DNA from 3 places in the Enterobacter cloacae complex sp. genome. Region 1 is predicted to be linked to each of the others. Evidence: predicted binding sites of a transcription regulator. Region 1 holds the regulator's gene; each other region holds the start of a gene.
The links. Region 1 encodes PhoB, which activates phosphate uptake and scavenging genes when phosphate is short. Its sites were predicted from a motif close to CTGTCATAAAACTGNCNNAT; they were not measured.
Positions count from the first base shown of each region.

Region 2: the regulator PhoB is predicted to act here: its motif matches at 6,081-6,100, upstream of glpT (glycerol-3-phosphate transporter).
Region 3: the regulator PhoB is predicted to act here: its motif matches at 6,858-6,877, upstream of pstS (phosphate ABC transporter substrate-binding protein PstS).

Region 1 covers NZ_LT991957.1:3,149,882-3,159,955, forward strand. The annotation lists gene sbcC (exonuclease subunit SbcC) at 1-2,295, opposite strand, end outside; gene sbcD (exonuclease subunit SbcD) at 2,292-3,497, opposite strand; gene phoB (phosphate response regulator transcription factor PhoB) at 3,685-4,374, shown strand; gene phoR (phosphate regulon sensor histidine kinase PhoR) at 4,396-5,691, shown strand; gene brnQ (branched-chain amino acid transporter carrier protein BrnQ) at 6,101-7,420, shown strand; gene proY (proline-specific permease ProY) at 7,502-8,875, shown strand; gene malZ (maltodextrin glucosidase) at 9,040-10,074, shown strand, end outside.
Region 2 covers NZ_LT991957.1:333,253-343,326, forward strand. The annotation lists gene nrdA (class 1a ribonucleoside-diphosphate reductase subunit alpha) at 1-1,998, shown strand, start outside; gene nrdB (class Ia ribonucleoside-diphosphate reductase subunit beta) at 2,080-3,210, shown strand; gene yfaE (class I ribonucleotide reductase maintenance protein YfaE) at 3,210-3,464, shown strand; gene glpQ (glycerophosphodiester phosphodiesterase) at 3,548-4,609, opposite strand; gene glpT (glycerol-3-phosphate transporter) at 4,621-5,973, opposite strand; gene glpA (anaerobic glycerol-3-phosphate dehydrogenase subunit A) at 6,224-7,852, shown strand; gene glpB (glycerol-3-phosphate dehydrogenase subunit GlpB) at 7,842-9,059, shown strand; gene glpC (anaerobic glycerol-3-phosphate dehydrogenase subunit GlpC) at 9,056-10,074, shown strand, end outside.
Region 3 covers NZ_LT991957.1:2,094,859-2,104,932, forward strand. The annotation lists gene glmS (glutamine--fructose-6-phosphate transaminase (isomerizing)) at 1-1,317, shown strand, start outside; gene DBR02_RS10480 (chaperone-usher fimbrial major subunit) at 1,761-2,342, shown strand; gene DBR02_RS10485 (fimbrial chaperone) at 2,411-3,097, shown strand; gene DBR02_RS10490 (fimbria/pilus outer membrane usher protein) at 3,115-5,637, shown strand; gene stgD (fimbrial protein StgD) at 5,647-6,720, shown strand; gene pstS (phosphate ABC transporter substrate-binding protein PstS) at 6,966-8,006, shown strand; gene pstC (phosphate ABC transporter permease PstC) at 8,134-9,093, shown strand; gene pstA (phosphate ABC transporter permease PstA) at 9,093-9,983, shown strand; gene pstB (phosphate ABC transporter ATP-binding protein PstB) at 10,031-10,074, shown strand, end outside.

The sequences.
Region 1 (10,074 bases):
CTCGCGATCGGCGAAGCAGCTCGCGGTCAGCGCGGCGCTGAACTGAGCCTGCGATTGCTGAAGCCGTTCACGCTCCAGGGTCTCCTGCTGCTGTAGGGTGGCGAGCTGGCTTTGCAGCGACACGCATTCGTCGTGGATCGCACGCCAGTTTTCAGGGATCACCGCGTCGGCTTCTGCATTATCAGAAACCGGCAGCGTATCCAGAATGGGCATCAGGGCGTTAATACGCTCCTGAATCGTACCGTGCTGGGCCTGTTTTTCCTGCCACCGGGCGTATTCGTTTTCGCGCGCGCTGAGCCAGGCGTTTTCAGCACCCTCATCGGGCTCGCAAAGCGACAGCGACCGTAACGAGGCCGCCAGCGCCTGACGCGTCGCCGCCAGCTGCTGCTGGTGCTGGCGCGCCTGTCCTTCCTGTTCATTGAGCTGGTATTGCAGCGTCAGACGCTGGCTTAGCTGATAAAGCTGGCGTTCGTACTGCTCCTGTTCGCTCATCCAGGGGGCGATATCATCCTGAATATTCAGCGCTATGTTCAGGGAAGTGCAGACCTCCAGCCACTCTTTAGTGAGTGCTTGCTCTTCCTGAGAGAGGGACTGGGCTTCCGCTGTCTCGCGCTGGATCTGCTGGGTCAGCGCATTGACCTGCCCGAGCACCAGCAACCCTTCCTCTTTCAGCGCGGCAACCTCTTTTTCGAGGGCATCGCGGCGGCGCTGATTGTCTGTCAGTTCGAGTGCCTGATACTGCACCACGGCCGGATGTTCGCATGAGCCGCAGAGCGGGCAAGGCTTACCGGCTTCCAGCTGAGCACGATAATTCTCAAGATCTTTGATTGTCGCTTCACGCTCACAGAGCGCCTTAAGATCGACAAAGTGCTGATTTTTCTCTTTATACTGCTGACGGCGCAGGGTCAGGGTGTCGTTGAGCGTGACCTGCTCAGCCTGTGCTTTCTTCACGCTTTCCGCATTCTGGCGCAGCCGTTTTTGCAGCGGCTGATAGCGAGCGTGAAGCGCGGTCAGGCGCTGGCGAAGCGCCCGCGTGTGTGCCTGTTGCTCCATTGCGGTTGTGATGGCCTCAGCCGTCAGCGTCAGCGTACTTTCCGGCATCCCGGCCAGCTTCTGGCGGAGCTCAGCAATGCGCGCCGACTGGGCCGCGAGCTGATTTTTATCGCGACTCAGCTGCGTAAAATGCGCCCGCCAGCCGGCAATTTCCTGTCCCCACTGACGGAAACGATCGTGTTCGGTCAGCCACTGCGTCAGCGCCGTGTGCTCTGTCTGCAACTGTTCACGGTTGCGCAGCGCACCGTTGCGGATACGCGCGCGCTGTGCCGCTCTGTCGCGTAAGCGAGTATTTACTTCAGCAATTCGCTCTGTGGTCTGCGACAGGCGGGCGGTCTGCTCCTGCTGGTGCTCCCACAGGGGGCGCAGCTGGGCGGCGGGCTGGGCCAGCTGAAGCTTCGCCAGTTGGGGAGCGGCGTCCGTCAGAGCCTGTTGCGCCTGCTGCTGCGAAACGGCTGCGCGCTGCTGTTCACGTATTAGCTCGTCGTTACGCGTAAGCCACTGAAAATCTTTCTGTTGGCTCTGCTGCCGGGCCAGCAGGATCTTTTCTTCGTCAGTGAGTGCCTGCAAACTTTGCTGCAAGTGCTGCTGCTGTTCCTCGCTCAGCAGCACAACGCCTGCGGCCTGCGCTTCACACATCTCCAGCGCGCTGCGTGCCGCTTTATGTTTTTCGAAGACCATGGCGGAAATCTGGCCGTAAATTTCCGTGCCGGTCAGTTCTTCCAGCAGCTCAGCGCGATCGCTCGGTTTCGCATTCAGGAAAGCGGCAAACTGCCCCTGAGAGAGCAGCATCGAGCGGGTAAAGCGTCCATAGTCCAGCCCGGTCAGTGCGGCGGTTTGTTCCAGCTTATCCGTGACTTTGTCGGCCAGAATTTTGCCGTCTTCGCAGCGGGCCAGCTCCACACGCGGTGCCTGTAAGTTTCCGTCCGGCTGGTTGCGGGCACGGTTCTGGCTCCAGAAAGCGCGATAGGCGACGCCTTTAACCTCGAACTCCACCTCTGCCAGACATTCGGCGGTATCGCGCGTCATCAGGTCGTTTTGGGCCTGGGAGACCTTATTAAGGCGCGGCGTTTCGTGGTAGAGCGCCAGGCAGATAGCGTCCAGCAGCGTGGTTTTACCTGCGCCGGTGGCACCGGTGATGGCAAACAGCCCGTTGCTGGCGAACGGCTCCGCGGTGAAATCAATTTTCCACTCGCCTTTCAGTGAATTGAGATTTTTCAGACGCAGGCTCAGAATTTTCATGCGTTTTCTTCCTCGTCATTGAGGGTATGCAGGGTCTGGGCAAACAGCTCGTTAAGCCTCGTTTGCCTGGCCTCGTCCATCTCTTCATGCGCAAGCCGCCGCGCGAACACCTCTTCAACCCGGAGTTCGCTCAGCGTTTCACGTTGAGCGCTCAGCAGAATTTTCTCGCGCTGCTCGCGGCTGCGGCGTACCAGCAGCACCTCCACGGGAAGATCTTCCGTCAGCGTCTGAATTTTACGCTGCATATCGTACAGGTAGTCGTCGGTGGCGATTTCGATATCGAGCCAGACGGGCGGGCTAAGCGCTGCGCCGCGCCACTGTTCAAGCTGGGCGGTAATGGCGGCCAGATCGCCTTTCAGCACCGCCAGCGGCTGGGTGACCGGCACCTCAAGCGTCTCAACGGCGCTGAGTTTGCCGTCGGTGAAGCTCACCAGATGCACGGATTTGGCTTTGCCCGTTTCGTCAAAACTGAGCGAAATGGGCGAGCCGCTGTAGCGGATGTGCTCGCAGCCGCCGATGATTTGCGCCCGGTGAATGTGCCCGAGGGCAATGTAGTCAGCGGGCGGGAAGTTCTGCGCCGGAAACGCGTCCAGCGTACCGATATAAATTTCGCGCACCGCGTCACTCTTACTGGCCCCGACGGTGGTGAGGTGTCCGGTGGCAACGATCGGAATGGCCTGTTCACCGCGCAGGGCACAGGCTTCCGTATGTTGCTGGTGGTAATAGCGCGTGATGGCCTGCAACAGATGCTGCTGCTTTTCGCTGCCGGACAGGCCGGCCTGGCTTTGCACGATATCGCGCGGGCGTAAAAACGGGATAGGGCACAGCACCGCGCCCGGCGTGCCGTCGCGTTTTTTCAGGATCTGCGGCGCGTGGCCGGCGCTGGCTACCACGGTGGTATTGAGGTACGCCAGAATATCGCGGGATTCGTTCAGCATCGCCACGGAATCATGGTTTCCGGCGACAATCACCAGATGACAACCGGTTTGCTGGAGGTTGACCACAAAACGGTTGTACAGCTCACGCGCATAGCTCGGCGGCGATCCGGTATCAAAAATGTCGCCCGCCACAATGATTGCGTCCACCTCGTGAGCCTGAGCCGTCTCCAACAGCCAGTTCAGGAACGCTTCATGTTCCGCGGCGCGGCTTTTGCTGTAAAAATTTTGACCCAGGTGCCAGTCTGAGGTGTGAAGTATGCGCATAAGAGATCCGTGGCAATAATAAGAAAGCAGGATTATAAACTTTCGGGGAGCGGAAAATAACCGCTGTAATAAAACAACAGTTTGCCATTTACCGTGGTAATGTTTTTCATAAATCTGTCATAAATCTGACGCATAATGACGCCGCATTACAGACTTGTAACTTAAATACGATAAGACAGGGCAAAGTATGGCGAGACGTATTCTGGTCGTAGAAGATGAAGCTCCGATCCGTGAAATGGTGTGCTTCGTGCTTGAACAAAATGGCTTCCAGCCGGTTGAAGCGGAAGATTATGACAGCGCGGTGAACCAGCTGAATGAACCCTGGCCCGACCTGATCCTGCTGGACTGGATGCTGCCTGGCGGTTCCGGATTGCAGTTTATCAAGCATATTAAGCGCGAGGCGATGACCCGCGATATCCCGGTAGTGATGTTGACGGCGCGCGGTGAGGAAGAGGATCGCGTGCGCGGTCTGGAAACCGGCGCGGACGATTACATTACCAAACCGTTCTCCCCGAAAGAGCTGGTGGCTCGAATCAAAGCGGTGATGCGCCGTATTTCACCGATGGCGGTGGAAGAGGTGATTGAGATGCAGGGGCTGAGCCTCGATCCTACCTCACACCGGGTCATGACCGGTGAAAATCCCCTCGATATGGGGCCCACCGAATTTAAACTCCTTCACTTCTTTATGACACACCCGGAACGCGTTTACAGCCGCGAACAGTTGCTGAATAACGTCTGGGGAACTAACGTCTATGTCGAAGACCGAACGGTTGACGTCCATATTCGCCGCCTGCGTAAAGCACTGGAACTGAGCGGCCACGATCGCATGGTACAGACGGTCCGCGGCACGGGTTATCGTTTCTCGACCCGTTTCTGAACAATGACAGGAGTGTGACGCGTGCTGGAACGTCTGTCATGGAAAAGGCTCGTCTTTGAACTGATCTTATGCTGTATTCCGGCCCTCATTCTGGGGGCTGTTTTTGGCTATCTGCCGTGGTTTTTACTGGTGGCCGTGACGGGACTGCTCGTCTGGCATTTCTGGAATTTACTGCGCCTGTCATGGTGGCTATGGGTCGACAGGAGTATGACACCTCCGCCGGGAAGCGGGAGCTGGGAGCCGCTGCTCTACGGCCTGCACCAGATGCAGATGCGTAATAAAAAGCGTCGTCGTGAGCTGGGAAGCCTGATCAAACGCTTTCGCAGCGGCGCGGAGTCGCTGCCGGACGCGGTGATCCTGACGACGGAAGAAGGGACCATCTTCTGGTGTAATGGCCTCGCGCAACAGCTGCTGGGCCTGCGCTGGCCGGATGATAATGGCCAAAATATCCTTAACCTTCTGCGTTATCCCGAGTTCACGCTGTATCTGAAAAAGCGCGATTTTACCCGTCCGCATAACCTTAAGCTCAACAACGGTCGTCATCTGGAAATCCGCGTGATGCCCTACAGCGATCGGCAGTGGCTGATGGTGGCGCGTGACGTAACCCAGATGCACCAGCTTGAGGGCGCGCGCCGTAACTTCTTTGCTAACGTCAGTCACGAGCTGCGTACGCCGCTGACGGTGCTTCAGGGCTACCTGGAAATGATGCAGGAACAAACGCTGGAGGGGGCGCCGCGTGAGAAAGCGCTGCATACCATGCGGGAGCAGACGTTCCGCATGGAAGGGCTGGTCAAACAGCTGCTGACGCTTTCAAAGATTGAGGCAGCCCCGTCGCTGGCGCTAAACGACATCATTGACGTGCCGATGATGCTGCGGGTGGTAGAGCGCGAGGCCCAAACGCTGAGCCATAATCAGCACACGCTGGCTTTTGACGTTGATAACACGCTGAAAGTGCTTGGCAGTGAAGATGAGTTGCGCAGTGCTATCTCAAATCTGGTGTATAACGCCGTGAATCATACCCCGCAAGGGACGCATATTACGGTGCGCTGGCAGCATACCCCGGCGGGCGCTGAATTTAGCGTCGAGGACAACGGCCCGGGGATTGGGCCAGAACATCTCCCGCGTCTTACCGAACGGTTCTACCGGGTGGATAAAGCGCGCTCGCGGCAGACCGGGGGAAGCGGACTGGGGCTGGCAATCGTGAAGCATGCGGTGAGCCACCACGACAGCCGTCTTGATATCGAAAGTACCCTGGGCAAGGGCACGCGCTTCAGCTTCGTGCTTCCGGAACGATTAATTGCCAAAAAAAGCGCCTGATGGCAGGCGTGTCAGTTTACCTTTCCACGGGCCAGCGTTTGCTGGCTCGTTTGCTTTGCAGTCAAGCGAAACGCGGCTGAATATTATACGGCTGCTGCTTTTTTGTTCGCATGATTAGCCATGAGTTTTTCTTATACATGGCATATTATTTTGGTCTGCATTTTCATGCTGGCATATTGTTCTGGTTTTACGATCCCTCCTTGCCTTTAAACGTTATAAGCGTTTAAATTGCCCCCCATATACTGTCAGACCGACTGTATATGCGTGGTAAATCGAAAAACTATTCTTCTCCACGCCAGGACGGGAGCATATCCCGCTGAAATTGAGCAAATTTTCCGCTGCATTGTCCCGTCAGGGATGGCGAAAATCTCAACGTTTTCAACACCACATCCACAGGCAGTAAGGTTTTATGACCCATCACTTGAAATCGCGTGACATTATCGCGCTGGGCTTTATGACATTTGCGCTGTTCGTTGGCGCAGGCAACATCATTTTCCCGCCAATGGTTGGCTTACAGGCGGGTGAACACGTCTGGACGGCTGCGTTTGGCTTCCTGCTGACTGCCGTGGGTCTACCGGTACTGACCGTCATCGCGCTGGCGAAAGTGGGCGGCGGTGTGGACAGCCTCAGCACCCCGATTGGCAAAGTGGCCGGCGTTCTGCTGGCAACCGTCTGCTATCTGGCCGTTGGCCCGCTGTTCGCAACCCCGCGTACGGCGACCGTCTCCTTTGAAGTGGGTATCGCTCCGCTGACCGGTGACGGTGCGATGCCGCTGTTTATTTACAGCCTGATTTACTTCGCCATCGTGATTCTGGTTTCTCTCTATCCGGGCAAACTGCTGGATACCGTAGGGAACTTCCTGGCACCGCTGAAAATTGTGGCGCTGATCGTGCTGGCGGTTGCGGCTATCGTCTGGCCTGCGGGTCCTATCAGCTCCGCGATGGACGCGTATGAGAACGCGGCGTTCTCAAACGGTTTCGTGAATGGCTATCTGACGATGGATACGCTCGGCGCGATGGTGTTTGGTATTGTTATCGTTAACGCCGCGCGTTCTCGCGGTGTGACCGAAGCGCGTCTGCTGACCCGCTACACCATCTGGGCTGGCCTGATGGCCGGTGTCGGCCTGACGCTGCTGTATCTGGCGCTGTTCCGTCTGGGGTCAGATAGCGCAACGCTGGTCGATCAGAGCGCAAACGGCGCGGCGATCCTGCATGCTTACGTGCAGCACACCTTTGGTGGGGCAGGCAGCATGCTGCTGGCAGCGCTGATTTTCCTCGCGTGCCTGGTGACGGCGGTGGGCCTGACCTGCGCCTGTGCAGAGTTCTTCGCCCAGTATCTGCCGCTCTCTTACCGCACGCTGGTGTTTATCCTCGGCATCTTCTCCATGGCGGTGTCGAACCTCGGTCTGAGCCACCTGATTCAGGTATCCATTCCGGTGCTGACGGCGATCTATCCGCCATGTATCGTGCTGGTCGTGCTGAGCTTCACGCGTCCGTGGTGGCATAACTCTACGCGAATTATTGCGCCAACCATGTTTATCAGCCTGATTTTTGGTATCCTTGACGGGATCAAAGCATCAGCATTTGCAGAAATCCTGCCAGCCTGGACACAGCGTCTGCCGCTGTCCGAGCAGGGCCTGGCCTGGCTGATGCCTTCCGTTGTTGCGCTGGTTCTGGCGATTGTTTGGGACCGTGCTGCCGGGCGTCAGGTAACCTCCAACGCTCATTAATCAACGGCAACAAATTGTTTAACCACGGGGCTTAAGGCCCCGTGGTTTTTTGTTTTTTTCGTGTTGAATGGCAAGATTTTAATGGAAAGCACTAACAAACTTAAACGTGGATTGAGCACCCGCCACATCCGCTTTATGGCGCTGGGCTCGGCTATCGGCACCGGTCTTTTTTATGGCTCGGCAGATGCCATCAAAATGGCCGGTCCAAGCGTTCTGCTGGCCTACATCATCGGCGGCGCCGCGGCTTATATCATCATGCGTGCGCTGGGTGAGATGTCGGTTCATAACCCGTCTGCAAGCTCGTTTTCACGCTACGCGCAGGAAAACCTGGGCCCGCTGGCCGGTTTTATCACCGGCTGGACCTACTGCTTCGAAATCCTGATTGTCGCGATTGCTGACGTAACGGCGTTTGGTATCTATATGGGGGTCTGGTTCCCCGCCGTGCCGCACTGGATCTGGGTGCTGAGCGTGGTACTGATCATCTGCGCCGTTAACCTGATGAGCGTGAAGGTGTTTGGCGAGCTGGAGTTCTGGTTCTCCTTCTTCAAGGTTGCGACCATTATCATCATGATCCTCGCCGGTTTCGGCATCATTATCTGGGGTATCGGTAACGGCGGTCAGCCAACCGGCATTCATAACCTGTGGAGCAACGGAGGCTTCTTCAGCAACGGCTGGCTTGGGATGGTCATGTCGCTTCAGATGGTCATGTTCGCCTATGGCGGTATCGAGATTATCGGCATCACCGCCGGGGAAGCGAAAGACCCTGAGAAGTCCATTCCGCGCGCCATTAACTCGGTGCCGATGCGCATCCTGGTGTTCTATGTGGGCACGCTGTTTGTGATTATGTCCATCTACCCGTGGAACCAGGTGGGCACCAACGGCAGCCCGTTTGTTCTGACCTTCCAGCATATGGGCATTGCGTTTGCGGCCAGTATTCTCAACTTTGTGGTGCTGACCGCCTCGCTGTCGGCCATCAACAGTGACGTGTTCGGCGTGGGCCGCATGCTGCACGGCATGGCGGAGCAGGGCAGCGCGCCGAAGGTGTTTGCCAAAACGTCGCGTCGCGGCACTCCGTGGGTAACGGTGCTGGTGATGACCGTGGCGCTGCTGTTCTCGGTCTACCTGAACTACATCATGCCGGAGAACGTCTTCCTGGTAATCGCGTCGCTGGCGACCTTCGCTACCGTGTGGGTGTGGATCATGATCCTGTTGTCGCAGATTGCGTTCCGTCGCCGCCTGTCGCCAGAAGAGGCCAAAGCGCTCAAGTTCAAAGTGCCGGGGGGCGTGCCAACGACCATCGTCGGCCTTATCTTCCTGGTCTTCATCATTGGCCTGATTGGTTATCACCCGGATACCCGTATCTCCCTGTACGTGGGCTTTGCGTGGATCGTCCTGCTGCTGGTGGGCTGGATGTTTAAATGCCGCCGCGACCGTCAGCTGGCGGAAGCAGAGTAAGATAAAAATGCCGGGTGGCGCTGCGCTTACCCGGCCTACACGCCCTTTTGCCCCGGCAAAAAGTCTCATCCCCCGTCCTCCTCCCCCAATAAATTCCGTCATGGTGAGCTAACCTTAACAACCCTGTGGCAAGGTGACGTCAATTTCATCAAAGGGGATTCGTGATGTTAAACGCCTGGCACCTTCCGGTTGCCCCATTTGTTAAGCAAAACAAAGACAACCTTGTGATTACGCTCTGGCTGGCGGGGGAAAATCAGCCTGAACGCGTGACGCTGCGCGCCGAAGTGGATAATGAAGAAACGTCGCTGAAAATGCACAAAGTGCGCAGCCAGCCGCAGCCGGGCATCACGGCGTGGCGGGCAAATATCGATTTGCGCAGCGGGCAGCCGCGACGCCGTTACGGCTTTAAGCTGCTGTGGAATAACCGTCAGCTGTGGTTTACCCCGCAGGGATTTAGCCGTTTTCCGCCCGCGCGCCTGGAGCAGTTTGCGGTGGACTGTCCCGATAGCGGCCCGCAATGGGTTAACGATCAGGTCTTTTACCAGATTTTCCCGGACCGCTTTGCGCGTTCCGAAAAGCGCACCGCCGATCAGGACAAGGTCTACTACCATCATGCGGCCGGTCACGACATCATCCTGAAAAAATGGGATGAGCCGCTGACCGCCCAGGCGGGGGGATCAACCTTTTATGGCGGCGATCTCGACGGTATCAGCGAAAAACTGCCGTACCTGAAAACGCTCGGCGTGACGGCGCTCTACCTGAACCCGGTGTTTAAAGCGCCAAGCGTGCACAAATACGATACTCAGGATTATCGCCACGTTGACGAGCAGTTTGGCGGTGACGAGGCGCTGCTGCGGCTGCGTCATAACACGCAAAAAGAAGGTATGCGTCTGATCCTCGATGGTGTGTTCAACCACAGCGGGGATTCTCACGGCTGGTTTGATCGTCACAATCAGTCGATGGGGGGCGCTTGCCATAATCCTGACTCACCGCAGCGTGACTGGTACAGTTTTGACGAGGAGGGGCGCGCTCTGGACTGGCTGGGCTACCCGAGCCTGCCGAAGCTCGATTTCCAGTCGCCCTCGCTGGTGAACGAGATCTACGGCGGGGAAGACAGCATCGTGCGCCACTGGCTCAGGGCACCGTGGAATATGGACGGCTGGCGGCTTGACGTGGTGCATATGCTGGGGGAAGCGGGT
Region 2 (10,074 bases), 2.8 Mb from region 1:
TTCGAGCCGCCGAAGCTTTACGATCACGTGGTGAAAATGGTTGAGCTGGGCAAATACGACACGCATCTGCTGGAAGACTATACGGAAGAAGAGTTCGAGCAGATGAACGGGTTTATCGATCACTGGCGCGACATGAACTTCTCCTACGCGGCGGTGAAGCAGCTCGAAGGTAAATACCTGGTTCAGAACCGTGTGACCGGTGAGATCTACGAAAGCGCCCAGTTCCTCTATATTCTGGTGGCCGCCTGCCTGTTCTCGAATTACCCGCGTGAAACCCGTCTGGATTACGTGAAGCGTTTCTACGATGCGGTATCAACGTTCAAAATTTCTCTGCCTACGCCAATCATGTCTGGCGTGCGCACCCCTACCCGTCAGTTCAGCTCCTGCGTTCTGATCGAGTGTGGTGATAGCCTGGATTCCATCAACGCCACCTCCAGCGCCATCGTAAAATACGTTTCCCAGCGTGCCGGTATCGGCATTAACGCTGGCCGTATCCGCGCGCTGGGCAGCCCGATCCGCGGCGGCGAAGCGTTCCACACCGGCTGTATTCCGTTCTACAAGCACTTCCAGACGGCAGTAAAATCCTGCTCTCAGGGCGGCGTGCGCGGGGGTGCAGCAACCCTGTTCTACCCAATGTGGCACCTGGAAGTGGAAAGCCTGCTGGTTCTGAAGAACAACCGCGGCGTTGAAGGCAACCGCGTGCGTCACATGGACTACGGCGTGCAGATCAACAAGCTGATGTACACCCGTCTGCTGAAAGGTGAAGACATCACCCTGTTCAGCCCGTCCGACGTCCCGGGCCTGTACGACGCGTTCTTCGCCGATCAGGACGAGTTCGAGCGTCTGTACACCAAATACGAAAAAGACGACAGCATTCGCAAGCAGCGCGTGAAGGCGGTAGACCTGTTCTCCCTGATGATGCAGGAACGTGCCTCTACCGGTCGTATCTACATTCAGAACGTTGACCACTGCAACACCCACAGCCCGTTCGACCCGGTCGTTGCGCCAGTGCGCCAGTCTAACCTGTGTCTGGAGATCGCCCTGCCGACCAAACCGCTGGACGATGTGAACGACGAAAACGGCGAAATCGCCCTGTGTACGCTCTCCGCGTTCAACCTGGGTGCGATTAAGAGCCTGGACGAGCTGGAAGAGCTGGCCGTGCTGGCAGTTCGCGCGCTCGACGCCCTGCTGGACTACCAGGATTATCCAATCCCGGCGGCAAAACGCGGCGCAATGGGCCGTCGTACCCTGGGTATCGGCGTGATCAACTTCGCCTACTGGCTGGCGAAAAACGGCAAGCGTTACTCCGACGGCAGCGCCAACAACCTGACCCACCAGACGTTCGAAGCGATTCAGTACTACCTGATGAAAGCCTCCAACGAGCTGGCGAAAGAGCAAGGCGCGTGCCCGTGGTTCAACGAAACCACCTACGCGAAAGGCATTCTGCCGATCGACACCTACAAAAAAGACCTGGATGCGATCGTCAGCGAGCCGCTGCACCTCGACTGGGAAGGCCTGCGCGAGTCCATTAAAACGCACGGCCTGCGTAACTCCACGCTCTCTGCCCTGATGCCGTCCGAGACCTCTTCGCAGATCTCCAACGCCACCAACGGTATTGAGCCACCGCGCGGCCACGTCAGCATCAAAGCGTCGAAAGATGGCGTGCTGCGTCAGGTGGTGCCGGACTACGAAACGCTGGGCAACAACTACGAACTGCTGTGGGAAATGCCAAACAACGACGGCTACCTGCAACTGGTGGGTATCATGCAGAAGTTTATCGACCAGTCGATCTCTGCCAATACTAACTACGACCCAACGCGCTTCCCGTCAGGCAAGGTTCCGATGCAGCAACTGCTGAAAGACCTGCTCACCGCCTACAAATTTGGCGTGAAGACCCTGTACTATCACAACACCCGTGACGGTGCGGAAGACGCACAGGACGACCTGGCCCCGTCAATTCAGGACGACGGCTGCGAAAGCGGCGCATGTAAGATCTAATGTAAATGCCGGGTGGCGCTCCGCTTACCCGGCCTACGATTTTGTTTGCCCGATTGACAAAATCTCTCACAGGACACACTCATGGCATATACCACCTTTTCACAGACGAAAAACGACCAGCTCAAAGAGCCGATGTTCTTCGGCCAGCCGGTCAACGTGGCACGCTACGATCAGCAAAAATATGACATCTTCGAAAAGCTGATTGAAAAGCAACTCTCCTTCTTCTGGCGTCCGGAAGAAGTTGACGTTTCCCGCGACCGTATCGATTTCCAGGCGCTGCCGGAACACGAAAAGCACATCTTCCTCAGCAACCTGAAGTACCAGACGCTGCTGGACTCCATTCAGGGTCGTAGTCCGAACGTGGCGCTGCTGCCGCTGATCTCGATTCCTGAGCTGGAAACCTGGGTAGAAACCTGGGCGTTTTCTGAAACGATCCACTCCCGCTCTTATACCCACATTATCCGCAACATCGTGAACGATCCGGCGGTGGTGTTTGACGATATCGTTACCAACGAGCAGATCCAGAAGCGCGCCGAAGGCATTGCGCACTACTACGATGAGCTGATCGAGATGACCAGCTACTGGCATCTGCTGGGCGAAGGCACGCACACCGTGAACGGCAAAACCGTCACCGTGAACCTGCGGGCGCTGAAAAAACAGCTCTATCTGTGCCTGATGAGCGTCAACGCGCTGGAAGCAATCCGCTTCTACGTGAGCTTCGCCTGCTCCTTCGCCTTTGCCGAGCGCAAGCTGATGGAAGGCAACGCCAAAATTATCCGTCTGATCGCCCGTGATGAAGCCCTTCACCTGACCGGCACCCAGCATATGCTGAACCTGCTGCGCAGCGGAACGGACGATCCGGAGATGGCGGAAATTGCGGAAGAGTGCAAACAGGAGTGCTACGACCTGTTCGTGCAGGCCGCCCAGCAGGAGAAAGAGTGGGCAGACTACCTGTTCCGCGACGGCTCCATGATTGGCCTGAACAAAGATATTCTCTGCCAGTACGTTGAGTACATCACCAACATCCGCATGCAGGCGGTTGGCCTCGATCTGCCGTTCCAGACGCGCTCTAACCCGATCCCGTGGATCAACACCTGGCTGGTGTCCGATAACGTGCAGGTGGCGCCGCAGGAAGTGGAAGTGAGTTCGTATCTGGTCGGTCAGATTGACTCTGAAGTCAACACCGACGATCTGAGCGATTTCCAGCTCTGATGACCCGCGTAACGCTACGCCTTTCGGGTACAGAGGTGCTGTGCCAGGAAGAGCACCCTTCCCTGCTGGTGGCGCTGGAAGCGCATCAGGTAGAGGTAGAGTACCAGTGTCGTGAAGGCTATTGCGGCTCCTGCCGCTGCCGTCTGGTCGCAGGCCAGGTGGACTGGCTGACCGAACCGCTGGCCTTTATCAGTGAAGGGGAAATTTTGCCCTGCTGCTGCCGGGCAAAAGGCGATATAGAGATCGAGATGTAACAGTGTCGGGTGGCGCTACGCTTACCCGACCTACAAAACCGCAGTTCGTAGGCCGGGTAAGGCGAAGCCGCCACCCGGCAATTTCAGCGTTTATCCTTCAAAAAACTCACCGCTTTATCCGGGAAATCCGTAAACAGCCCGTCCACGTCCGCCTGGTTATACAGCACGTCGTAAAGCTGATTCACGTCCGTCGCATAGTCCGGCAGCTGGTCTGCACGCACGGTATACGGATGCACCTGCATGTTGCTCGCGTGCGCCTCTTTCACCATCCCCGTCAGCTTCACGTGACCCGGCGTTGAGCCTTCCGCCACCAGCATGTGGTAATCCGGCCCAATGCCGTCGGCGTACTGCGCAATCTGCTTCATCGCGCCCGGCTTAAACATCCAGTCGTAGTTGTAGTTCACCCACTTCCCGTCCGGCTGTTTTTCCTGGGTTTCGTTCCAGTCGGTATAGGCAATCAGCTGCACCAGATTGAGATCCATCCCCATCTTCGGCTCCAGCTCGGTTTTGATGCGCTTCAGCTCCGCGGCATCGAAACATTGCAGGAAAACCTTATCCTGCTTGCTGGTGTAGCCGTACTTTTTCAGCACCTCCAGCGTCGTAGCGGCAATGTCTTTTCCTTCCTGATGGTGGAACCACGGCGCTTTGATTTCCGGATAGATACCGATGTTTTTCCCGGTCGAGTGGTTCAGCCCCTGAACAAACTCGATCTCCTCTTCGAAGGTGTGAATACGGAAGTCAGATTTGCCCATCGGGAAACGTCCCGGATAGACCTGCACCTTCTTGCCGTTTTCAATCTCGAAGCCCTCGGTAAACGTCAGCGAGCGGATCTCGGCCAGCGTGAAGTCGATGGCGTAATAGCGACCGTCTTTACGGGCGCGATCCGGGAAGCGTTCCGCCACGTCCGTGACGCGGTCAAGATAGTGGTCATGCAGAACGACCAGCCGATCGTCCTTCGTCATCACCAAATCCTGCTCCAGATAATCCGCGCCCTGCGCATAGGCCATCGCCTTCGCCGGCAGCGTATGCTCCGGCAGATAACCGCTGGCGCCGCGATGGGCAATCACGATTTTATCCGCCGCCAGCGCGGAGCCGGTCATCAAACCGGCCAGCAGCAGGCCGGCTGCAAGTTGAGTGAATTTCATGACAAGGCTCCTTATTGACGACGCGCCAGCACTTCAGCGTGGTGACGTTTTTCACCGATCATCACGACGATCAACAGCAGAACCGCCAGCACGCTGCCGCCAATCATCACCATAAAGCCACCGTCCCAGCCGAAGAAGTCGACGGTGTAACCGACGATGGCACTTGCCGCCACTGAACCGCCGAGGTAGCCAAACAGACCGGTAAAGCCCGCCGCCGTGCCTGCCGCTTTCTTCGGCGCCAGCTCCAGCGCGTGCAGGCCAATCAGCATCACCGGACCGTAAATCAGGAAGCCGATAACGATCATACAGGCCATGTCTACTGATGGATTACCCGGCGGGTTCAGCCAGTAAACAACCGTCGCGATGGTCACCAGGGTCATAAAGAACACGCCCGTCGCGCCACGGTTACCTTTGAACACTTTATCCGACATCCAGCCGCAGATGAGCGTGCCGGGAATGCCCGCGTACTCATACAGGAAGTAGGCCCAGGAGGATTTATCCAGCGCGAAGTGCTTCACCTCTTTCAGGTAGGTCGGGGACCAGTCGAGGATGCCGTAGCGCAGCAGGTAAACGAAGACGTTCGCCACCGCGATGTACCACAGCAGCTTGTTTGGCAGCACGTACTTCATGAAGATCTGCTTTGCCGTCAGCTCTTCTTCGTGCTTCTCGCTGTAATCATCCGGATAGTCGTTTTTGTACTCTTCGATTGGCGGCAAGCCGCAGGACTGCGGCGTGTCGCGCATCAGCGCAAAGGCGATAATCGCCACCAGGATCGCCCCAAAGGCTGGCATATAGAGCGCCGCGTGCCAGTCGTTGAACCAGGCCATCCCCAACAGGAACAGCAGCGGCGGAAGCCCGCCGCCGACGTTATGCGCGCAGTTCCAGACCGACACAATGCCACCACGCTCCTTCTGTGACCACCAGTGAACCATGGTGCGTCCGCACGGCGGCCACCCCATCCCCTGGAACCAGCCGCAGAGGAACAGCAGCACGAACATGATGGCAATGCTGGAGGTCGCCCATGGCACGAAGCCCATGAACAGCATGACCGCTGCCGCGAGGATCAGCCCGGCAGGCAGGAACACGCGCGGATTCGAACGATCCGACACTGACCCCATAATGAATTTCGAAAAACCGTACGCGATGGAGATCCCCGACAGCGCGAACCCCAGGTCGCCGCGAGAGAAGCCCTGCTCCACCAGATACGGCATGGCGAGCGCAAAGTTTTTACGTACCAGATAGTACGCCGCATACCCGAAGAAGATCCCGAGGAAGATTTGCCAACGCAGACGGCGGTAGAGAGGATCGATCTCTGCCTCTGGCAGTCGCGCCCGGTGTGGCGCAGGTTTAAAGATACTGAGCATAACAGCCTCCGTGGCCTTTCAAATAATGACCGGGCATCTCGCGCCCGGCTACAGAGGCGGCGATGTTAAGAAATCACGGTGAATGTTACTGTGAATCAACGCACAGATTGTTACAGAAATATGACAGGATGCGCAAAAAAGCGCATGAAATCACGTTTCACTTTCGAATTTCGCGCGTTTATGTTCGAAATCAAACAAACCACACGATTGATGTGGCTAAATGCTAAAAAACGAACATAGAGGAAAGGCAATGACAATTCACGATCCACGCTTAAGCGATGTGATTATCATTGGCGGTGGCGCGACGGGTGCCGGCATCGCACGCGACTGCGCCCTGCGGGGGTTGAGCGTCACGCTTCTGGAACGCCACGATATCGCCACCGGCGCGACGGGGCGTAACCACGGCCTGCTGCACAGCGGCGCCCGCTATGCGGTCACTGACCCTGAATCCGCGCGCGAATGTATCGCTGAAAACCAGATCCTCAGGCGCATCGCCCGCCACTGCGTTGAACCCACTAACGGCCTTTTTATCACCCTTCCCGAAGACGACTTCGACTTTCAGCAAACCTTTATTACCGCCTGCACGGCGGCAGGCATTCAGGCTGAGGCGATCGATCCGGCGCAGGCGCGTCGTATTGAACCCTCGGTGAACCCGGCGTTACTTGGCGCGGTGAAGGTGCCTGACGGAACCGTTGATCCCTTCCGCCTGACCGCCGCCAATATGCTCGACGCGCGGGAACACGGGGCGCATATCCTGACCGGGCACCACGTTACCGGACTTATTCGTGAAGGCAATACCGTGCGCGGCGTGCGCGTGTTTGATGCGCAGTACAACGAACACCGCGAGCTGTATGCCGCCGTGGTGGTTAACGCAGCGGGGATATGGGGCCAGCGCATCGCGGAATACGCCGATTTATCCATCCGCATGTTCCCGGCCAAAGGTTCGCTGCTGATCCTCGATCACCGCATCAATAACCACGTCATCAACCGCTGCCGCAAGCCGTCCGATGCCGACATTCTGGTGCCGGGTGACACCATTTCGCTCATCGGTACGACGTCAACGCACGTTGACTACAGCGACATTGACGTCAACCGGGTTACCGCCGAAGAGGTGGATATTCTGTTGCGCGAAGGGGAAAAGCTGGCCCCGGTGATGGCGCAGACCCGTATTCTGCGTGCCTACGCGGGCGTGCGTCCCCTCGTCGCCAGCGATAACGATCCGAGCGGGCGTAACGTCAGCCGCGGCATCGTGCTGCTCGATCACGCCGAACGTGACGGCATGGACGGGTTTATCACCATTACCGGCGGCAAGCTGATGACCTACCGGCTGATGGCGCAGTGGGCCACGGATGCCGTCTGCCGTAAGCTCGGCAATACCACGCCGTGCGTGACGGCGGAGCGGGCCCTGCCCGGCTCGCAGCACTCGACAGAAAAAACGCTGCATAAAATCATCTCGCTCCCCGCACCGCTTCGCGGCTCGGCGATTTACCGCCACGGCGACCGCACTCCGACCTGGCTTGGCGAAGGGCGACTCAGCCGAAGCCTGGTGTGCGAATGCGAAGCCGTGACCGCAGGCGAGGTGCAATATGCCGTGGAAAACCTGACGGTGAACAGCCTGCTTGATTTACGCCGCCGCACGCGCGTCGGGATGGGCACCTGTCAGGGGGAGCTGTGCGCCTGCCGTGCCGCCGGGCTGCTGCAACGTTTTCACGCCACCACGTCAACCCAGTCGCTTGCCCAGCTCAGCGATTTTTTAAACGAGCGCTGGAAAGGCATTCAGCCCGTCGCCTGGGGCGATGCCCTGCGCGAAAGCGAGTTTACCCGCTGGGTCTATCAGGGGCTTTGCGGGCTGGAGAAGGAGCACACCCATGAAATTTGATACCGTGATTATCGGCGGCGGGCTGGCGGGCCTGCTGTGCGGCCTTAAGCTGACGCAGCGCGGTCTGCGCTGCGCCATTGTGACTCGTGGTCAGAGCGCCCTGCACTTCTCCTCCGGATCGCTGGATTTACTGGGCGCGCCGTCGTTCGAAGATCTGCCGCCTGAACATCCCTACCGGCTGACGGGCGCAGAGAATATGGCCCGCTTTGCCTGTGAAACCGAATATCTGCTCACCACCTGCGGCGCACGCATGCAGGGTGACGCGGAGCTTAACCATCAGCGCGTCACGCCGCTCGGCACCCTGCGCGCCGCCTGGCTTAGCCCGGAAGAGGTGCCTGTCGCCCCCATCACTGCGGAACGCGTGCTGGTGGTGGGGATCAGCGGATTCCTCGACTTTCAGCCGCATCTGGCCGCCGCGTCTCTCAGGCAGCAGGGTGTTCAGACAGATACCGCAGAGATTGACCTCCCTGAACTCGACGTGCTGCGCGAAAACCCCAGCGAGTTTCGGGCGGTGAACATTGCCCGCCTGCTGGATAATGAACGTTACTGGCCGCAGCTGTACGCGGCGCTTCGACCGCTCGGCGAGACCTGCGACGCCCTGTTTATGCCCGCCTGCTTTGGCTTAACGGATAACCGGCTCTGGCGCTGGCTCTCGGCGCGTCTGCCCTGTACGCTCGGTTTACTGCCGACGCTCCCCCCTTCCGTGCCCGGCATCCGTCTGCATACCCAGCTTCAGCGTCAGTTTGTCGCCCAGGGTGGCGTCTGGATGGCGGGCGACGAGGTGAAAAAAATCACCCTGGCAGAAGGCGCGGCAAGCGAAATCTGGACCCGCAACCACGGCGACATCCCGCTTCGCGCACGCTATACGGTGCTGGCAAGCGGCAGCTTCTTCAGTAACGGTCTGCTGAGCAGTCGGGAGGGCGTGCGTGAGGCGATCCTCGGGCTGGACGTCCGGCAAAGCGCCTCCCGCGCGGACTGGTATCAGAGCGATTTTTTCACTCCGCAGCCCTGGCAGCAGTTCGGGGTGATTGTCGACGCCCAGCTGCGCCCGCGGCTGGACGGGCAACCGGTTGAAAACCTGTACGCCATCGGCTCGGTTCTGGGCGGGTACGATCCCGTGGCGCAGGGCTGCGGCGGCGGCGTCTGCGCCGTCACCGCGCTGCACGTTGCGGAGCAGATTATTCAGCGCAGGGAGGCAGCACAATGAACGACACCCGGTTTGAAAACTGCATCAAATGCACGGTTTGTACCACGGTTTGCCCGGTCAGCGGCGTCGATCCGCGCTATCCCGGCCCGAAGCAGGCCGGTCCCGACGGAGAACGTCTGCGCCTGAAGGACGGAGCGCTTTACGACGAGGCGCTGAAATACTGTATCAACTGCAAGCGCTGCGAAGTTGCCTGCCCGTCGGACGTGAAAATTGGCGATATCATCCAGCTCGCCCGCGCGCGCTACAGCACGCAGAAACCGACGCTGCGTGACGCGATACTGAGCCATACCGATCTGATGGGCAGCATCTCGACGCCTTTCGCACCGGTCGTCAATGCCGCCACCGCCCTGAAGCCGGTGCGCAGGCTGCTGGATGCAACGCTCAAAATCGACCATCACCGCAGCCTGCCGAAATATTCTCACGGCACCTTCCGCCGCTGGTATAAATCCGTGGCGGCAGAACAGGCGCGGTTCGCCGAGCAGGTCGCCTTCTTCCACGGCTGCTACGTGAACTACAACCATCCGCAGCTGGGGAAAGACCTGCTGAAGGTCCTGAACGCCATGGGAACGGGCGTTCAGCTGCTGAGCAAAGAGAAGTGCTGCGGCGTTCCGCTGATTGCCAACGGTTTTACTGACAAAGCGCGCAGGCAGGCGAAAAGCAACGTCACCGCTTTACGTGAAGCGATCGTCGACAAAGGCATACCGGTACTGGCAACCTCGTCAACCTGTACCTTCACCTTGCGCGATGAATATCCGCATCTGCTGGATGTGGATAACACCGGCCTGCGCGAGCACATCGAGCTGGCGACCCGTTTTCTCTGGCGCAAACTGGACGGCGGGCAGACGTTGCCGCTGGGCAAATTGCCGCTGAAAGTGGTGTATCACACGCCATGTCATATGGAAAAGATGGGCTGGTCGCTCTATACGCTTGAGCTACTGCGGCTGATCCCGGGGCTGGAGCTGACGGTGCTGGATTCACGCTGCTGCGGCATCGCAGGCACCTACGGCTTTAAGCG
Region 3 (10,074 bases), 1.1 Mb from region 1:
GCCGCGCGTTCCGGTAGCCCGATGGTTATCGGTCTGGGCATGGGCGAAAACTTTATCGCTTCCGATCAGCTGGCGCTCCTGCCGGTTACCCGTCGCTTTATCTTCCTGGAAGAGGGCGATATCGCGGAAGTGACGCGCCGCAGCGTGACCGTCTTCGATACCAAAGGCGAGCAGGTGAAGCGTCAGGAGATCGAATCTAACCTGCAATACGACGCGGGCGACAAAGGCGCTTACCGTCACTACATGCAGAAAGAGATCTACGAGCAGCCGAACGCCATTAAAAATACCCTGACCGGTCGCATTAGCCATGGCGAGGTGGATCTGAGCGAGCTGGGGGCGAACGCCAACGAGCTGCTCGGCAAGGTTGAGCATATTCAGATTGTGGCCTGCGGGACCTCATACAACTCCGGTATGGTCTCTCGCTACTGGTTTGAATCCCTGGCGGGCGTGCCGTGCGATGTCGAAATCGCGTCTGAGTTCCGCTATCGTAAATCCGCTGTGCGCCGTAACAGCCTGATGATCACCCTTTCTCAGTCTGGCGAAACGGCGGATACCCTGGCGGCGCTGCGTCTGTCTAAAGAGTTGGGTTACCTGGGCTCTCTGGCCATCTGTAACGTACCGGGCTCCTCGCTGGTGCGTGAATCCGATCTGGCGCTGATGACCAAAGCGGGCACCGAAATCGGCGTGGCCTCCACCAAAGCGTTTACCACGCAGCTGACCGTTCTGCTGATGCTGGTGGCGAAGCTGGCGCGTCTGAAAGGTGAAGATGCTTCCGTTGAGCATGACATCGTTCACGGTCTCCAGGCGCTGCCGAGCCGTATCGAGCAGATGCTGTCTCAGGACAAACGCATTGAGGCGCTGGCTGAAGATTTCTCTGATAAGCACCACGCTCTGTTCCTGGGCCGTGGCGATCAGTACCCTATCGCGCTGGAAGGCGCGCTGAAGCTGAAAGAGATCTCCTACATCCACGCGGAAGCCTACGCGGCAGGCGAGCTGAAGCACGGCCCGCTGGCGCTGATTGACGCGGATATGCCGGTGATCGTTGTTGCACCAAACAACGAACTGCTGGAAAAACTGAAGTCTAACATCGAAGAAGTCCGCGCCCGCGGAGGCGTGCTGTACGTCTTCGCGGATAAAGACGCCGGTTTCGTCAGCAGCGACAACATGCACATCATCGAGATGCCGCATGTGGAAGAGGTGATTGCGCCGATCTTCTACACCGTTCCGCTGCAACTCCTGGCTTATCACGTGGCGCTGATCAAAGGCACCGACGTTGACCAGCCGCGTAACCTGGCGAAGTCCGTTACCGTAGAATAACCCTCCTGTTAATGGCTACACGTTGTGTAGCCATTATTCCCTTACTCTTTTTCAAATAATCTCTCCGTTTGCTATCAATTATCTTATTTTGACGTATTTCGTTACTTTATTGTATGAATAACGTTCGAAATGACGTTTGTGCATAAATGATCTTTATTTTGATCACTAAACGATCAGCTTTTATTAACGGAATCCTAAAAATAGCCCGTTGATAAAAGCTGACTTCTTTTTATGTGTATACTGAAAAGAAATATTGATGGTTTAACTAAAATAATATTGTATTTAACTTTCTCTATTATTATTCCATACAGGCTTTTTCATTATTCCATTAATTTAAAATCTCCCCTTGAAGAACTTTATCCCCGGAGAATATGATTTCCCCGCATTTGGGATGGCGTTGTCTTTATGATAAGCGCAATATTTATTTAATTAATGGAGTTAACATGAAAAACACTGGAATTACGGTGGCGATTGCACTCGCTTCGGCGTTAATGGCAGGGCAATCATTGGCTGCGGATGGTACGGTTCATTTCCGCGGAGAGGTTATTGATTCAACGTGTGAAGTTACGTCTGATACCGTCGACCAGACGGTGAATATTGGCCGCGTTGCGAAAACGGCGTTCACCGGCGTTGACTCAACGGCGTCAGTAAAAGATTTCCATATTAAACTGGAAAAATGCCCTGCAACCTATACTCAGGCAGCGGTTCGCTTTGACGGAACAGAAGATAAAGACACCATCGGCAAAGGGTATTTGTCTATTGGCACGCCTGTTAACGGCGAAACGGGTACTGACGGTATTTACACCGGCGAAGGTGAAGCCGTTACGGCTACCGGCGTTGCCATCAAGCTCTTCAACCTGAATGATGATACGGCGATCCCGCTGTACAACAATTCAAACTATGTCGCTATTACCGACGGCAAAGCGGACATGGGCTTCAAAGCGAAGTTTGTGCAGACGCTGGCTACGGTTACGCCGGGTACTGCAAACGCGGATTCCCAGTTCACCATTGAATACCTGAAATAATCTCAGCTGTTCGCCGGGAGCCTGTTTTATCATTTTGCAGGCTCCTCCACAGGATGTGAGGATAACTGATGTATTCAAGGCGTTTATTGACCCCGTTAATCATGATCTTTTTTTCATTTTTGACACCCTTATCGACCGCTGGCGTCATTATTGGTGGAACCCGCGTTATTTATAGTAGTGATAAATCCGATGCGACAATAAGCATAAAAAATAATGAATCAACCACGCCTTATCTCATACAGACGTGGGTCGATCCTTTCAAGAAAGATACATCGGCGCATAAGCCTCCTTTTACCGTTATTCCGCCCGTTTCAAGGCTAGAGGCAGGGCAGGAAAAAATATTACGCATCATGAAGGTGAAGGGCGAACTGCCTGACGATCGGGAATCGCTGTTTTGGCTCAACATCAAAAATATTCCGCCGTCCAGTTCAAACCCTAATTCGCTCGAAATTGCGATTAAGACGCGGATAAAACTTTTTTGGCGTCCGGCGAAACTGAATATGACGACTGAACGGGCTGCGGCAAAGGTTAAATGGAGCATTCAAAACAGACAGCTCGTTATTGAAAATCCGAGCCCGCTACATATTAACGTTATGAATGTTACCGTCGACAGCAAAGACGTTACGTTAAATATTATTCCCCCTTTTGACACCGTGCGTTTGCCGCTCCCGGAAGGGATTAACGGTCGCGCGCTGATTTGGCGCTTCGTTAACGATTTTGGTGCAATCAGTCAGGAAATTCACGTCACGCTGTAAATATAGGGATGTTTTATATGGGGTATTTCCGTTTTTTCATTGCGCTGGCATCGGGGGTATCTCTCGGCTTTTCAGGCGTGACGCTGGCAAAAGATATCTTTAACCCTGCGCTTCTCGAAATTGACCATCCGGTGGATGTCGATATCCACCAGTTTAACCGCGTCAATATGTTACCTGCCGGGTCTTATAAAGTTGATATTCATGTTAACGATGAATTTATCGATAGCCGGGACGTCGCCTTCGTTAAAAATAAGGCTGGCGATGGGCTGCATCCCTGTTTTACACACGTCAGGACGGTGCTTGCAGAATTCGGGGCTAAGGTGGCGGCGATCGCCTCGCTGGATCGCCTGGACGAGAATGCCTGTGTGGATCCCACACCGCTGATCCCTGGCGCCACATGGACGTTTGATACCGATAAGCTGCTGCTCAACGTCACGTTGCCGCAGATTTACATTGATACCACCGCCCGCGGCACCATCAATCCTGCGCGCTGGGATGAGGGCATTAATGCGCTGATGATGAACTATGACTTTTCCGGCTCCAGCACGTTGCAGTCTGATGACGACGACAACAGCGAGTTCTACTATCTGAACCTGCGAAACGGAGCCAACGTCGGCGCGTGGCGTTTACGCAACTACAGCACGCTAAATATCGTTGACGGTCATTCGGATTACCATTCCATCAGCACCTATGCGCAGCGTAACCTCGCGGCGTTACGCAGCCAGATCATGCTGGGTGATACCTGGACCGCAAGCGATGTCTTCGACAGTACCCAGGTGCGGGGCGTGCGCCTGTATACCGATAATGAAATGCTTCCTTCCAGCCTGACGGGCTTTGCGCCGGTCGTTCGGGGCGTGGCGAAAAGCAATGCGACGGTGATTATTCGGCAGAACGGCTACATCATTTACCAATCTGCCGTGCCGCAGGGACCGTTTGCGCTAAAAGATTTAAACACCACCAGCTCCGGCGGCGACCTGGACGTGACCATCAAAGAAGAAGACGGCAGTGAGCAACACTTCACGCAGCCCTACGCCTCGCTGGCTATCCTCAGGCGTGAAGATCAGACCGACGTCGATATCAGCGCGGGCGAACTGCGCGATCAAAGCGATTTCCAGCCTAACGTTTTTCAGGCGCAGGTGCTACACGGCTTTCCTGCCGGGATAACGGTATACAGTGGCGTGCAGGCCGCGGAAGACTATCGCTCGGCAGCGGTGGGGATCGGCAAAGATGTGGGCGCAGCGGGCGCGTTTTCCGTCGATATCACCCAGGCTCGCGCGCAGTTTACGGACGAGGGCTCAGAGGAGTCTGGCCAGTCCTGGCGTTTTCTCTATTCGAAACGGTTTGATGAAACGGATACCACGCTGCGGCTGGTGGGGTATCGCTATTCAACGCAGGGCTACTACACCCTCAATGAATGGGCATCACGCCAGAACAATCAGCGCGATTTCTGGGTAACGGGCAACCGGCGCAGCCGGCTTGAAGGAACCTGGACGCAGAATTTCGGCGATGGCATGGGGAACATTTATTTCACGCTGAGCCGTCAGCAGTACTGGCAAACCGACGAAGTTGAACGCCTGGTTCAGCTTGGCTACAGCAATGTCTGGCGGGCGCTTTCCTGGAACCTCTCCTGGAACTATAGCGATTCCATCACGACGGCGCAGAGCGCGGAGTATTCAGATAGCGACGAACGAGAAAGCGAGCAGGTATTTATGCTGTCGTTATCGGTGCCGCTGTCTGAACTGCTGCCGGACAGCTATGTGAGCTACGGCCTTACGCAGAACAACAGGGGAAAAGGGATGCACCAGCTTGGCTTTAACGGTACGGCGCTTGATAACCGAAATCTCTCCTGGAACCTCCAGCAGTCCTGGGATGCGGATGACAGGGTGTACAGCAGCAGCGCAGGAGTGGGATATGACGGAACCTATGGTTCGGTTAACGGCAGCTATGACTACAACCAGGAGAGTCAGCGGCTCAACTACGGCGCGCGCGGTGGGGTTCTGCTGCACGGCGATGGGGTGACGTTCTCGCAGGAGATGGGAGAAACCGTGGCGCTGATAAAAGCACCCGGCGCAGCCGGTCTGGCAATGGAAAACGGCACCGGTACGGCAACGGACTGGCGAGGCTACACCGTTCAAACGCAGCTAAACGCTTACGATGAAAATCGTGTGGAAATTGAGAGCGGCTATTTTGAAAAAGCAAACGTCGAGCTGGAGAACAGCGTGCTTAACGTCATCCCCACGCGAGGTGCGGTAGTGCGGGCCGAATTTATCACCCACGTGGGCTATCGCGTGCTCTTTGAGGTCACACAGTCTAACGGCAAACCGGTTCCCTTTGGCGCAGTGGCGTCTGCCGAACTGGCGACGGGCAGCGTGTCGGGCATCACCGGCGAGGATGGCGAGCTGTATCTTTCGGGCATGCCGGAAGAGGGAACGTTCACGCTGAAGTGGGGGAGTGAAAAGACAAAACCTTGCGAGGTCCATTATCAGTTCCCCAAACCAACGGGCGTTGAACTGGTTCAAACAGCGGTAGTGTGCCAATAGGGAAATGAGATGAATCGACGTATCACTTTTTTAGCAGTCGCCATGCTGTTTTTGACCCCTTTTACCTACGCTGCGACCACAGAAGGCGGGGTGTGCTTCGCCATCGGCGGCACCTATATTTTCAACCTGAATCTTAACGGGGCAGAAATACCGGCAGATAAAAACCAGGCGGGAACGGAGGTGCGCGATCTGAAGACTCTGCAATCGCCTTCCCGGTATAAACTGGGATGTAACTGCCTGACTCATTTCACCACCACGTTTCGCAGCGTCTATTTCACCGCACGTTCGCCCTTAAGCGTGAATACCGTTAAAAACGGCTATACCTACTACACGCTGAACGATCACCTCAGTATTGCGTCCTCTATTCACGTGCTGGGACGTGACTATCTGCCCGTTCCCTTTGAGTCGGAGCCCAACCGGGTGACGTCCGGTATGTACTGTTATGCCTCCAGTGTAGAAGGCTCAGATGCAACGCTTGATACCGGCTCTCAGGTAAAAATATCGTTTTTGATCGACAAGCCCTTTATTGGAAAAGTTACCATTCCGGGGACGACGATTGCCACGCTCTATGGCGGTATCGATGAAGCGTCCTCTCTGGCAAGTACCGAGAAGCTCGCCGAAATAAAAATTGTCGGGGACATCGTGGTACCGCAAAACTGCGAGATCGCGCCGGGCCAGTCGCTGGAGATTGATTTTGGAGACATTCCCGCCAGCGCGTTTTCTGCCACCAAAGGCGAGGCGGTCGGTAGCCATAAAATCCGCAAGATGATTCAGGTGAAATGTACCGGCATGCTGGATGAGAACATCGTCCGATCCGTTTTCCATGCCGATCCCGTTGACGCCGATGCCGCGATGATGAAAGTGAACGGCAATGATGACGTAGGGATCGTTATTTATGATAAATGGGATCGCGTCGTCAACGTTAACGGGGGAAACATGGAGATGGATATGGGAACCAACCAGGGGGGCGCCGAGGTTAACTCGCTCACCTTCTCTGCCGCCCCGGCCAGCGCGACGGGGAGTATCCCGAAGCCCGGCGCGTTTGAAGCCTGGGCAACCCTTACCCTCGAAATTCTGAATTAATGACAACGGCTGTTTATGACAGCCGTTGTCATATTCCCGTCTTTGAACCAGGCTTAACGCATCTCAGTGTGACATTATCATGACAAGAATGTGATTTTATTTATATTTAAATCATGCACTTAACGCAAATGCGTTGATTGTCATAAAACTGTCATAATTCGTACATTTATCTGTCACCTGTTTGTCCTATTTTGCTCATCGTAGCCACTTAAACAATGATTTACGAAATCCTTGCAGGAGACATTATGAAAGTTATGCGTACCACTGTCGCAACTGTTGTCGCCGCGACCTTATCTCTGAGCGCTTTCTCTGCCTTCGCAGCAGCAAGCCTGACTGGCGCTGGTGCAACCTTCCCTGCGCCGGTGTATGCCAAATGGGCGGATACCTACCAGAAAGAAACCGGCAACAAGGTTAACTATCAGGGTATCGGCTCCTCCGGTGGCGTAAAACAAATTACCGCGAATACCGTTGATTTCGGCGCATCCGACGCTCCGCTGTCTGATGAAAAACTGAATCAGGAAGGCCTGTTCCAGTTCCCGACCGTGATCGGCGGCGTTGTGCTGGCCGTTAACATCCCTGGCCTGAAATCAGGCGAGCTGGTGCTGGACGGCAAAACCCTGGGCGACATCTACCTGGGCAAAATCAAAAAATGGGACGACGAAGCCATCACTAAGCTGAACCCGGGCGTTAAGCTGCCTTCGCAGAACATCGCTGTGGTTCGCCGCGCTGACGGTTCCGGTACCTCCTTCGTGTTCACCAGCTACCTGGCAAAAGTGAACGAAGAGTGGAAATCCAAAGTCGGTTCCGGCTCTACCGTTAACTGGCCAACCGGTCTGGGCGGTAAAGGTAACGACGGCATCGCTGCCTTCGTACAGCGTCTGCCGGGCTCTATCGGTTACGTAGAATACGCTTACGCGAAGCAGAACAACCTGGCTTATACCAAACTGGTTTCTGCTGACGGCAAACCGGTTAGCCCGACCGAAGAGAACTTCGCTAACGCCGCAAAAGGCGCAGACTGGAGTAAATCCTTCGCGCAGGACCTGACTAACCAGAAAGGCGACGATGCGTGGCCAATCACTTCTACCACCTTCATTCTGGTCCACAAAGATCAGAAGAAACCTGAGCAGGGTGCAGAAGTGCTGAAATTCTTCGACTGGGCATACAAAAACGGCGGCAAACAGGCTAACGACCTGGACTACGCCAGCCTGCCGGACAGCGTGGTTGAGCAGATTCGCGCTGCATGGAAAACCAACGTGAAAGACAGCAGCGGTAAAGCGCTGTACTAACAGGATATTTTTGACGAAGATGGCGGGTGGCGCGCAGCGATCCCGCCCTACGGTTCATCCTGTAGGCCCGGTAAGCGTCAGCGCCACCGGGCATATTCGTAAGACGTCTCAAAAAGAAGAGTAATTTATGGCTGCAACCAAGCCTGCATTTAACCCTCCGGGTAAAAAAGGTGACATGATTTTCAGCGCCCTGGTGAAACTGGCTGCGCTGATTGTGCTATTGCTGCTGGGCGGCATTATCGTGTCCCTGATCTTTTCCTCCTGGCCGAGCATTCAGAAATTTGGTTTCGCCTTCCTGTGGACCAAAGAGTGGGATGCGCCGAACGATATCTACGGTGCGCTGGTGCCGATTTACGGCACGCTGGTAACCTCCTTTATCGCCCTGCTGATTGCGGTGCCGGTAAGCTTCGGTATTGCTCTGTTCCTGACGGAGCTGGCGCCGGGCTGGCTGCGACGCCCGCTGGGTATCGCCATCGAACTGCTGGCGGCCATTCCAAGTATCGTTTACGGCATGTGGGGCCTGTTTATCTTTGCTCCGCTGTTTGCAACGTACTTCCAGGAGCCGGTCGGTAACGTGCTTTCTGCCGTTCCGTTTGTGGGCGCCCTGTTCTCCGGTCCGGCATTCGGTATCGGTATTCTGGCGGCTGGCGTGATCCTCGCCATCATGATTATTCCGTACATTGCGGCGGTTATGCGCGATGTCTTCGAACAAACCCCGGTGATGATGAAAGAGTCGGCCTACGGCATCGGCTGCACCACCTGGGAGGTTATCTGGCGCATCGTCCTTCCGTTCACCAAAAATGGGGTGATCGGCGGCATCATGCTGGGCTTAGGCCGCGCGCTGGGTGAAACCATGGCGGTGACCTTTATCATCGGCAACACCTACCAGCTCGACAGCGTCTCTCTGTACATGCCGGGCAACAGCATTACCTCTGCGCTGGCGAACGAATTCGCCGAAGCGGAATCCGGGCTGCACGTTGCCGCGCTGATGGAGCTGGGCCTGATCCTGTTTGTTATCACCTTTATCGTACTGGCTATCTCCAAGCTGATGATTATGCGTCTGGCTAAAAACGAGGGGGCACGCTAATGGCGACTCTCGACATGCAAAACACCGCTCAGCTTGCGGAATCCCGTCGCAAAATGCAGTCAAAGCGCCGGATTAAAAACCGCATTGCGCTGACGCTTTCCATGGCCACGATGGCGTTCGGCCTGTTCTGGCTGATCTGGATCCTGATGTCCACCATCACCCGCGGCATCGATGGAATGTCCCTGGCGCTGTTCACCGAGATGACGCCGCCGCCGAACACGGCGGGCGGTGGTCTGGCAAACGCCCTGGCGGGTAGCGGCCTGCTGATCCTGTGGGCGACCGTTTTCGGTACGCCGCTGGGCATCATGGCGGGTATCTATCTGGCGGAGTATGGCCGTAAATCCTGGATCGCTGAAGTCATCCGCTTTATTAACGACATTCTGCTGTCTGCCCCATCGATTGTTGTGGGTCTGTTTGTTTACACCATCGTGGTGGCTCAAATGGAACACTTCTCCGGCTGGGCGGGCGTGATTGCGCTGGCGCTGTTGCAGGTGCCTATCGTTATTCGTACCACTGAAAACATGCTGAAACTGGTGCCGGACAGCCTGCGTGAAGCGGCTTACGCGCTGGGCACGCCGAAATGGAAGATGATTTCGGCGATCACCCTGAAAGCGTCCGTCTCGGGGATCATGACCGGTATCCTGCTGGCTATCGCCCGTATTGCCGGTGAAACCGCACCGCTGCTGTTTACCGCGCTCTCCAACCAGTTCTGGAGCACGGACATGATGCAGCCGATCGCCAACCTGCCGGTGACGATCTTTAAATTTGCGATGAGCCCATTCGCGGAATGGCAGCAGCTGGCCTGGGCCGGGGTGCTGATCATCACCCTTTGCGTACTGTTGCTGAACATTCTGGCGCGCGTCATTTTCGCGAAGAAGAAACACGGTTAAATTTTTACGGCGCGGCACATCGCGGCGCCGAATGAGGAAATGAGTCAATGAGTATGGTTGATACTGCCCCGGGTAAGATTCAGGTTCGTGA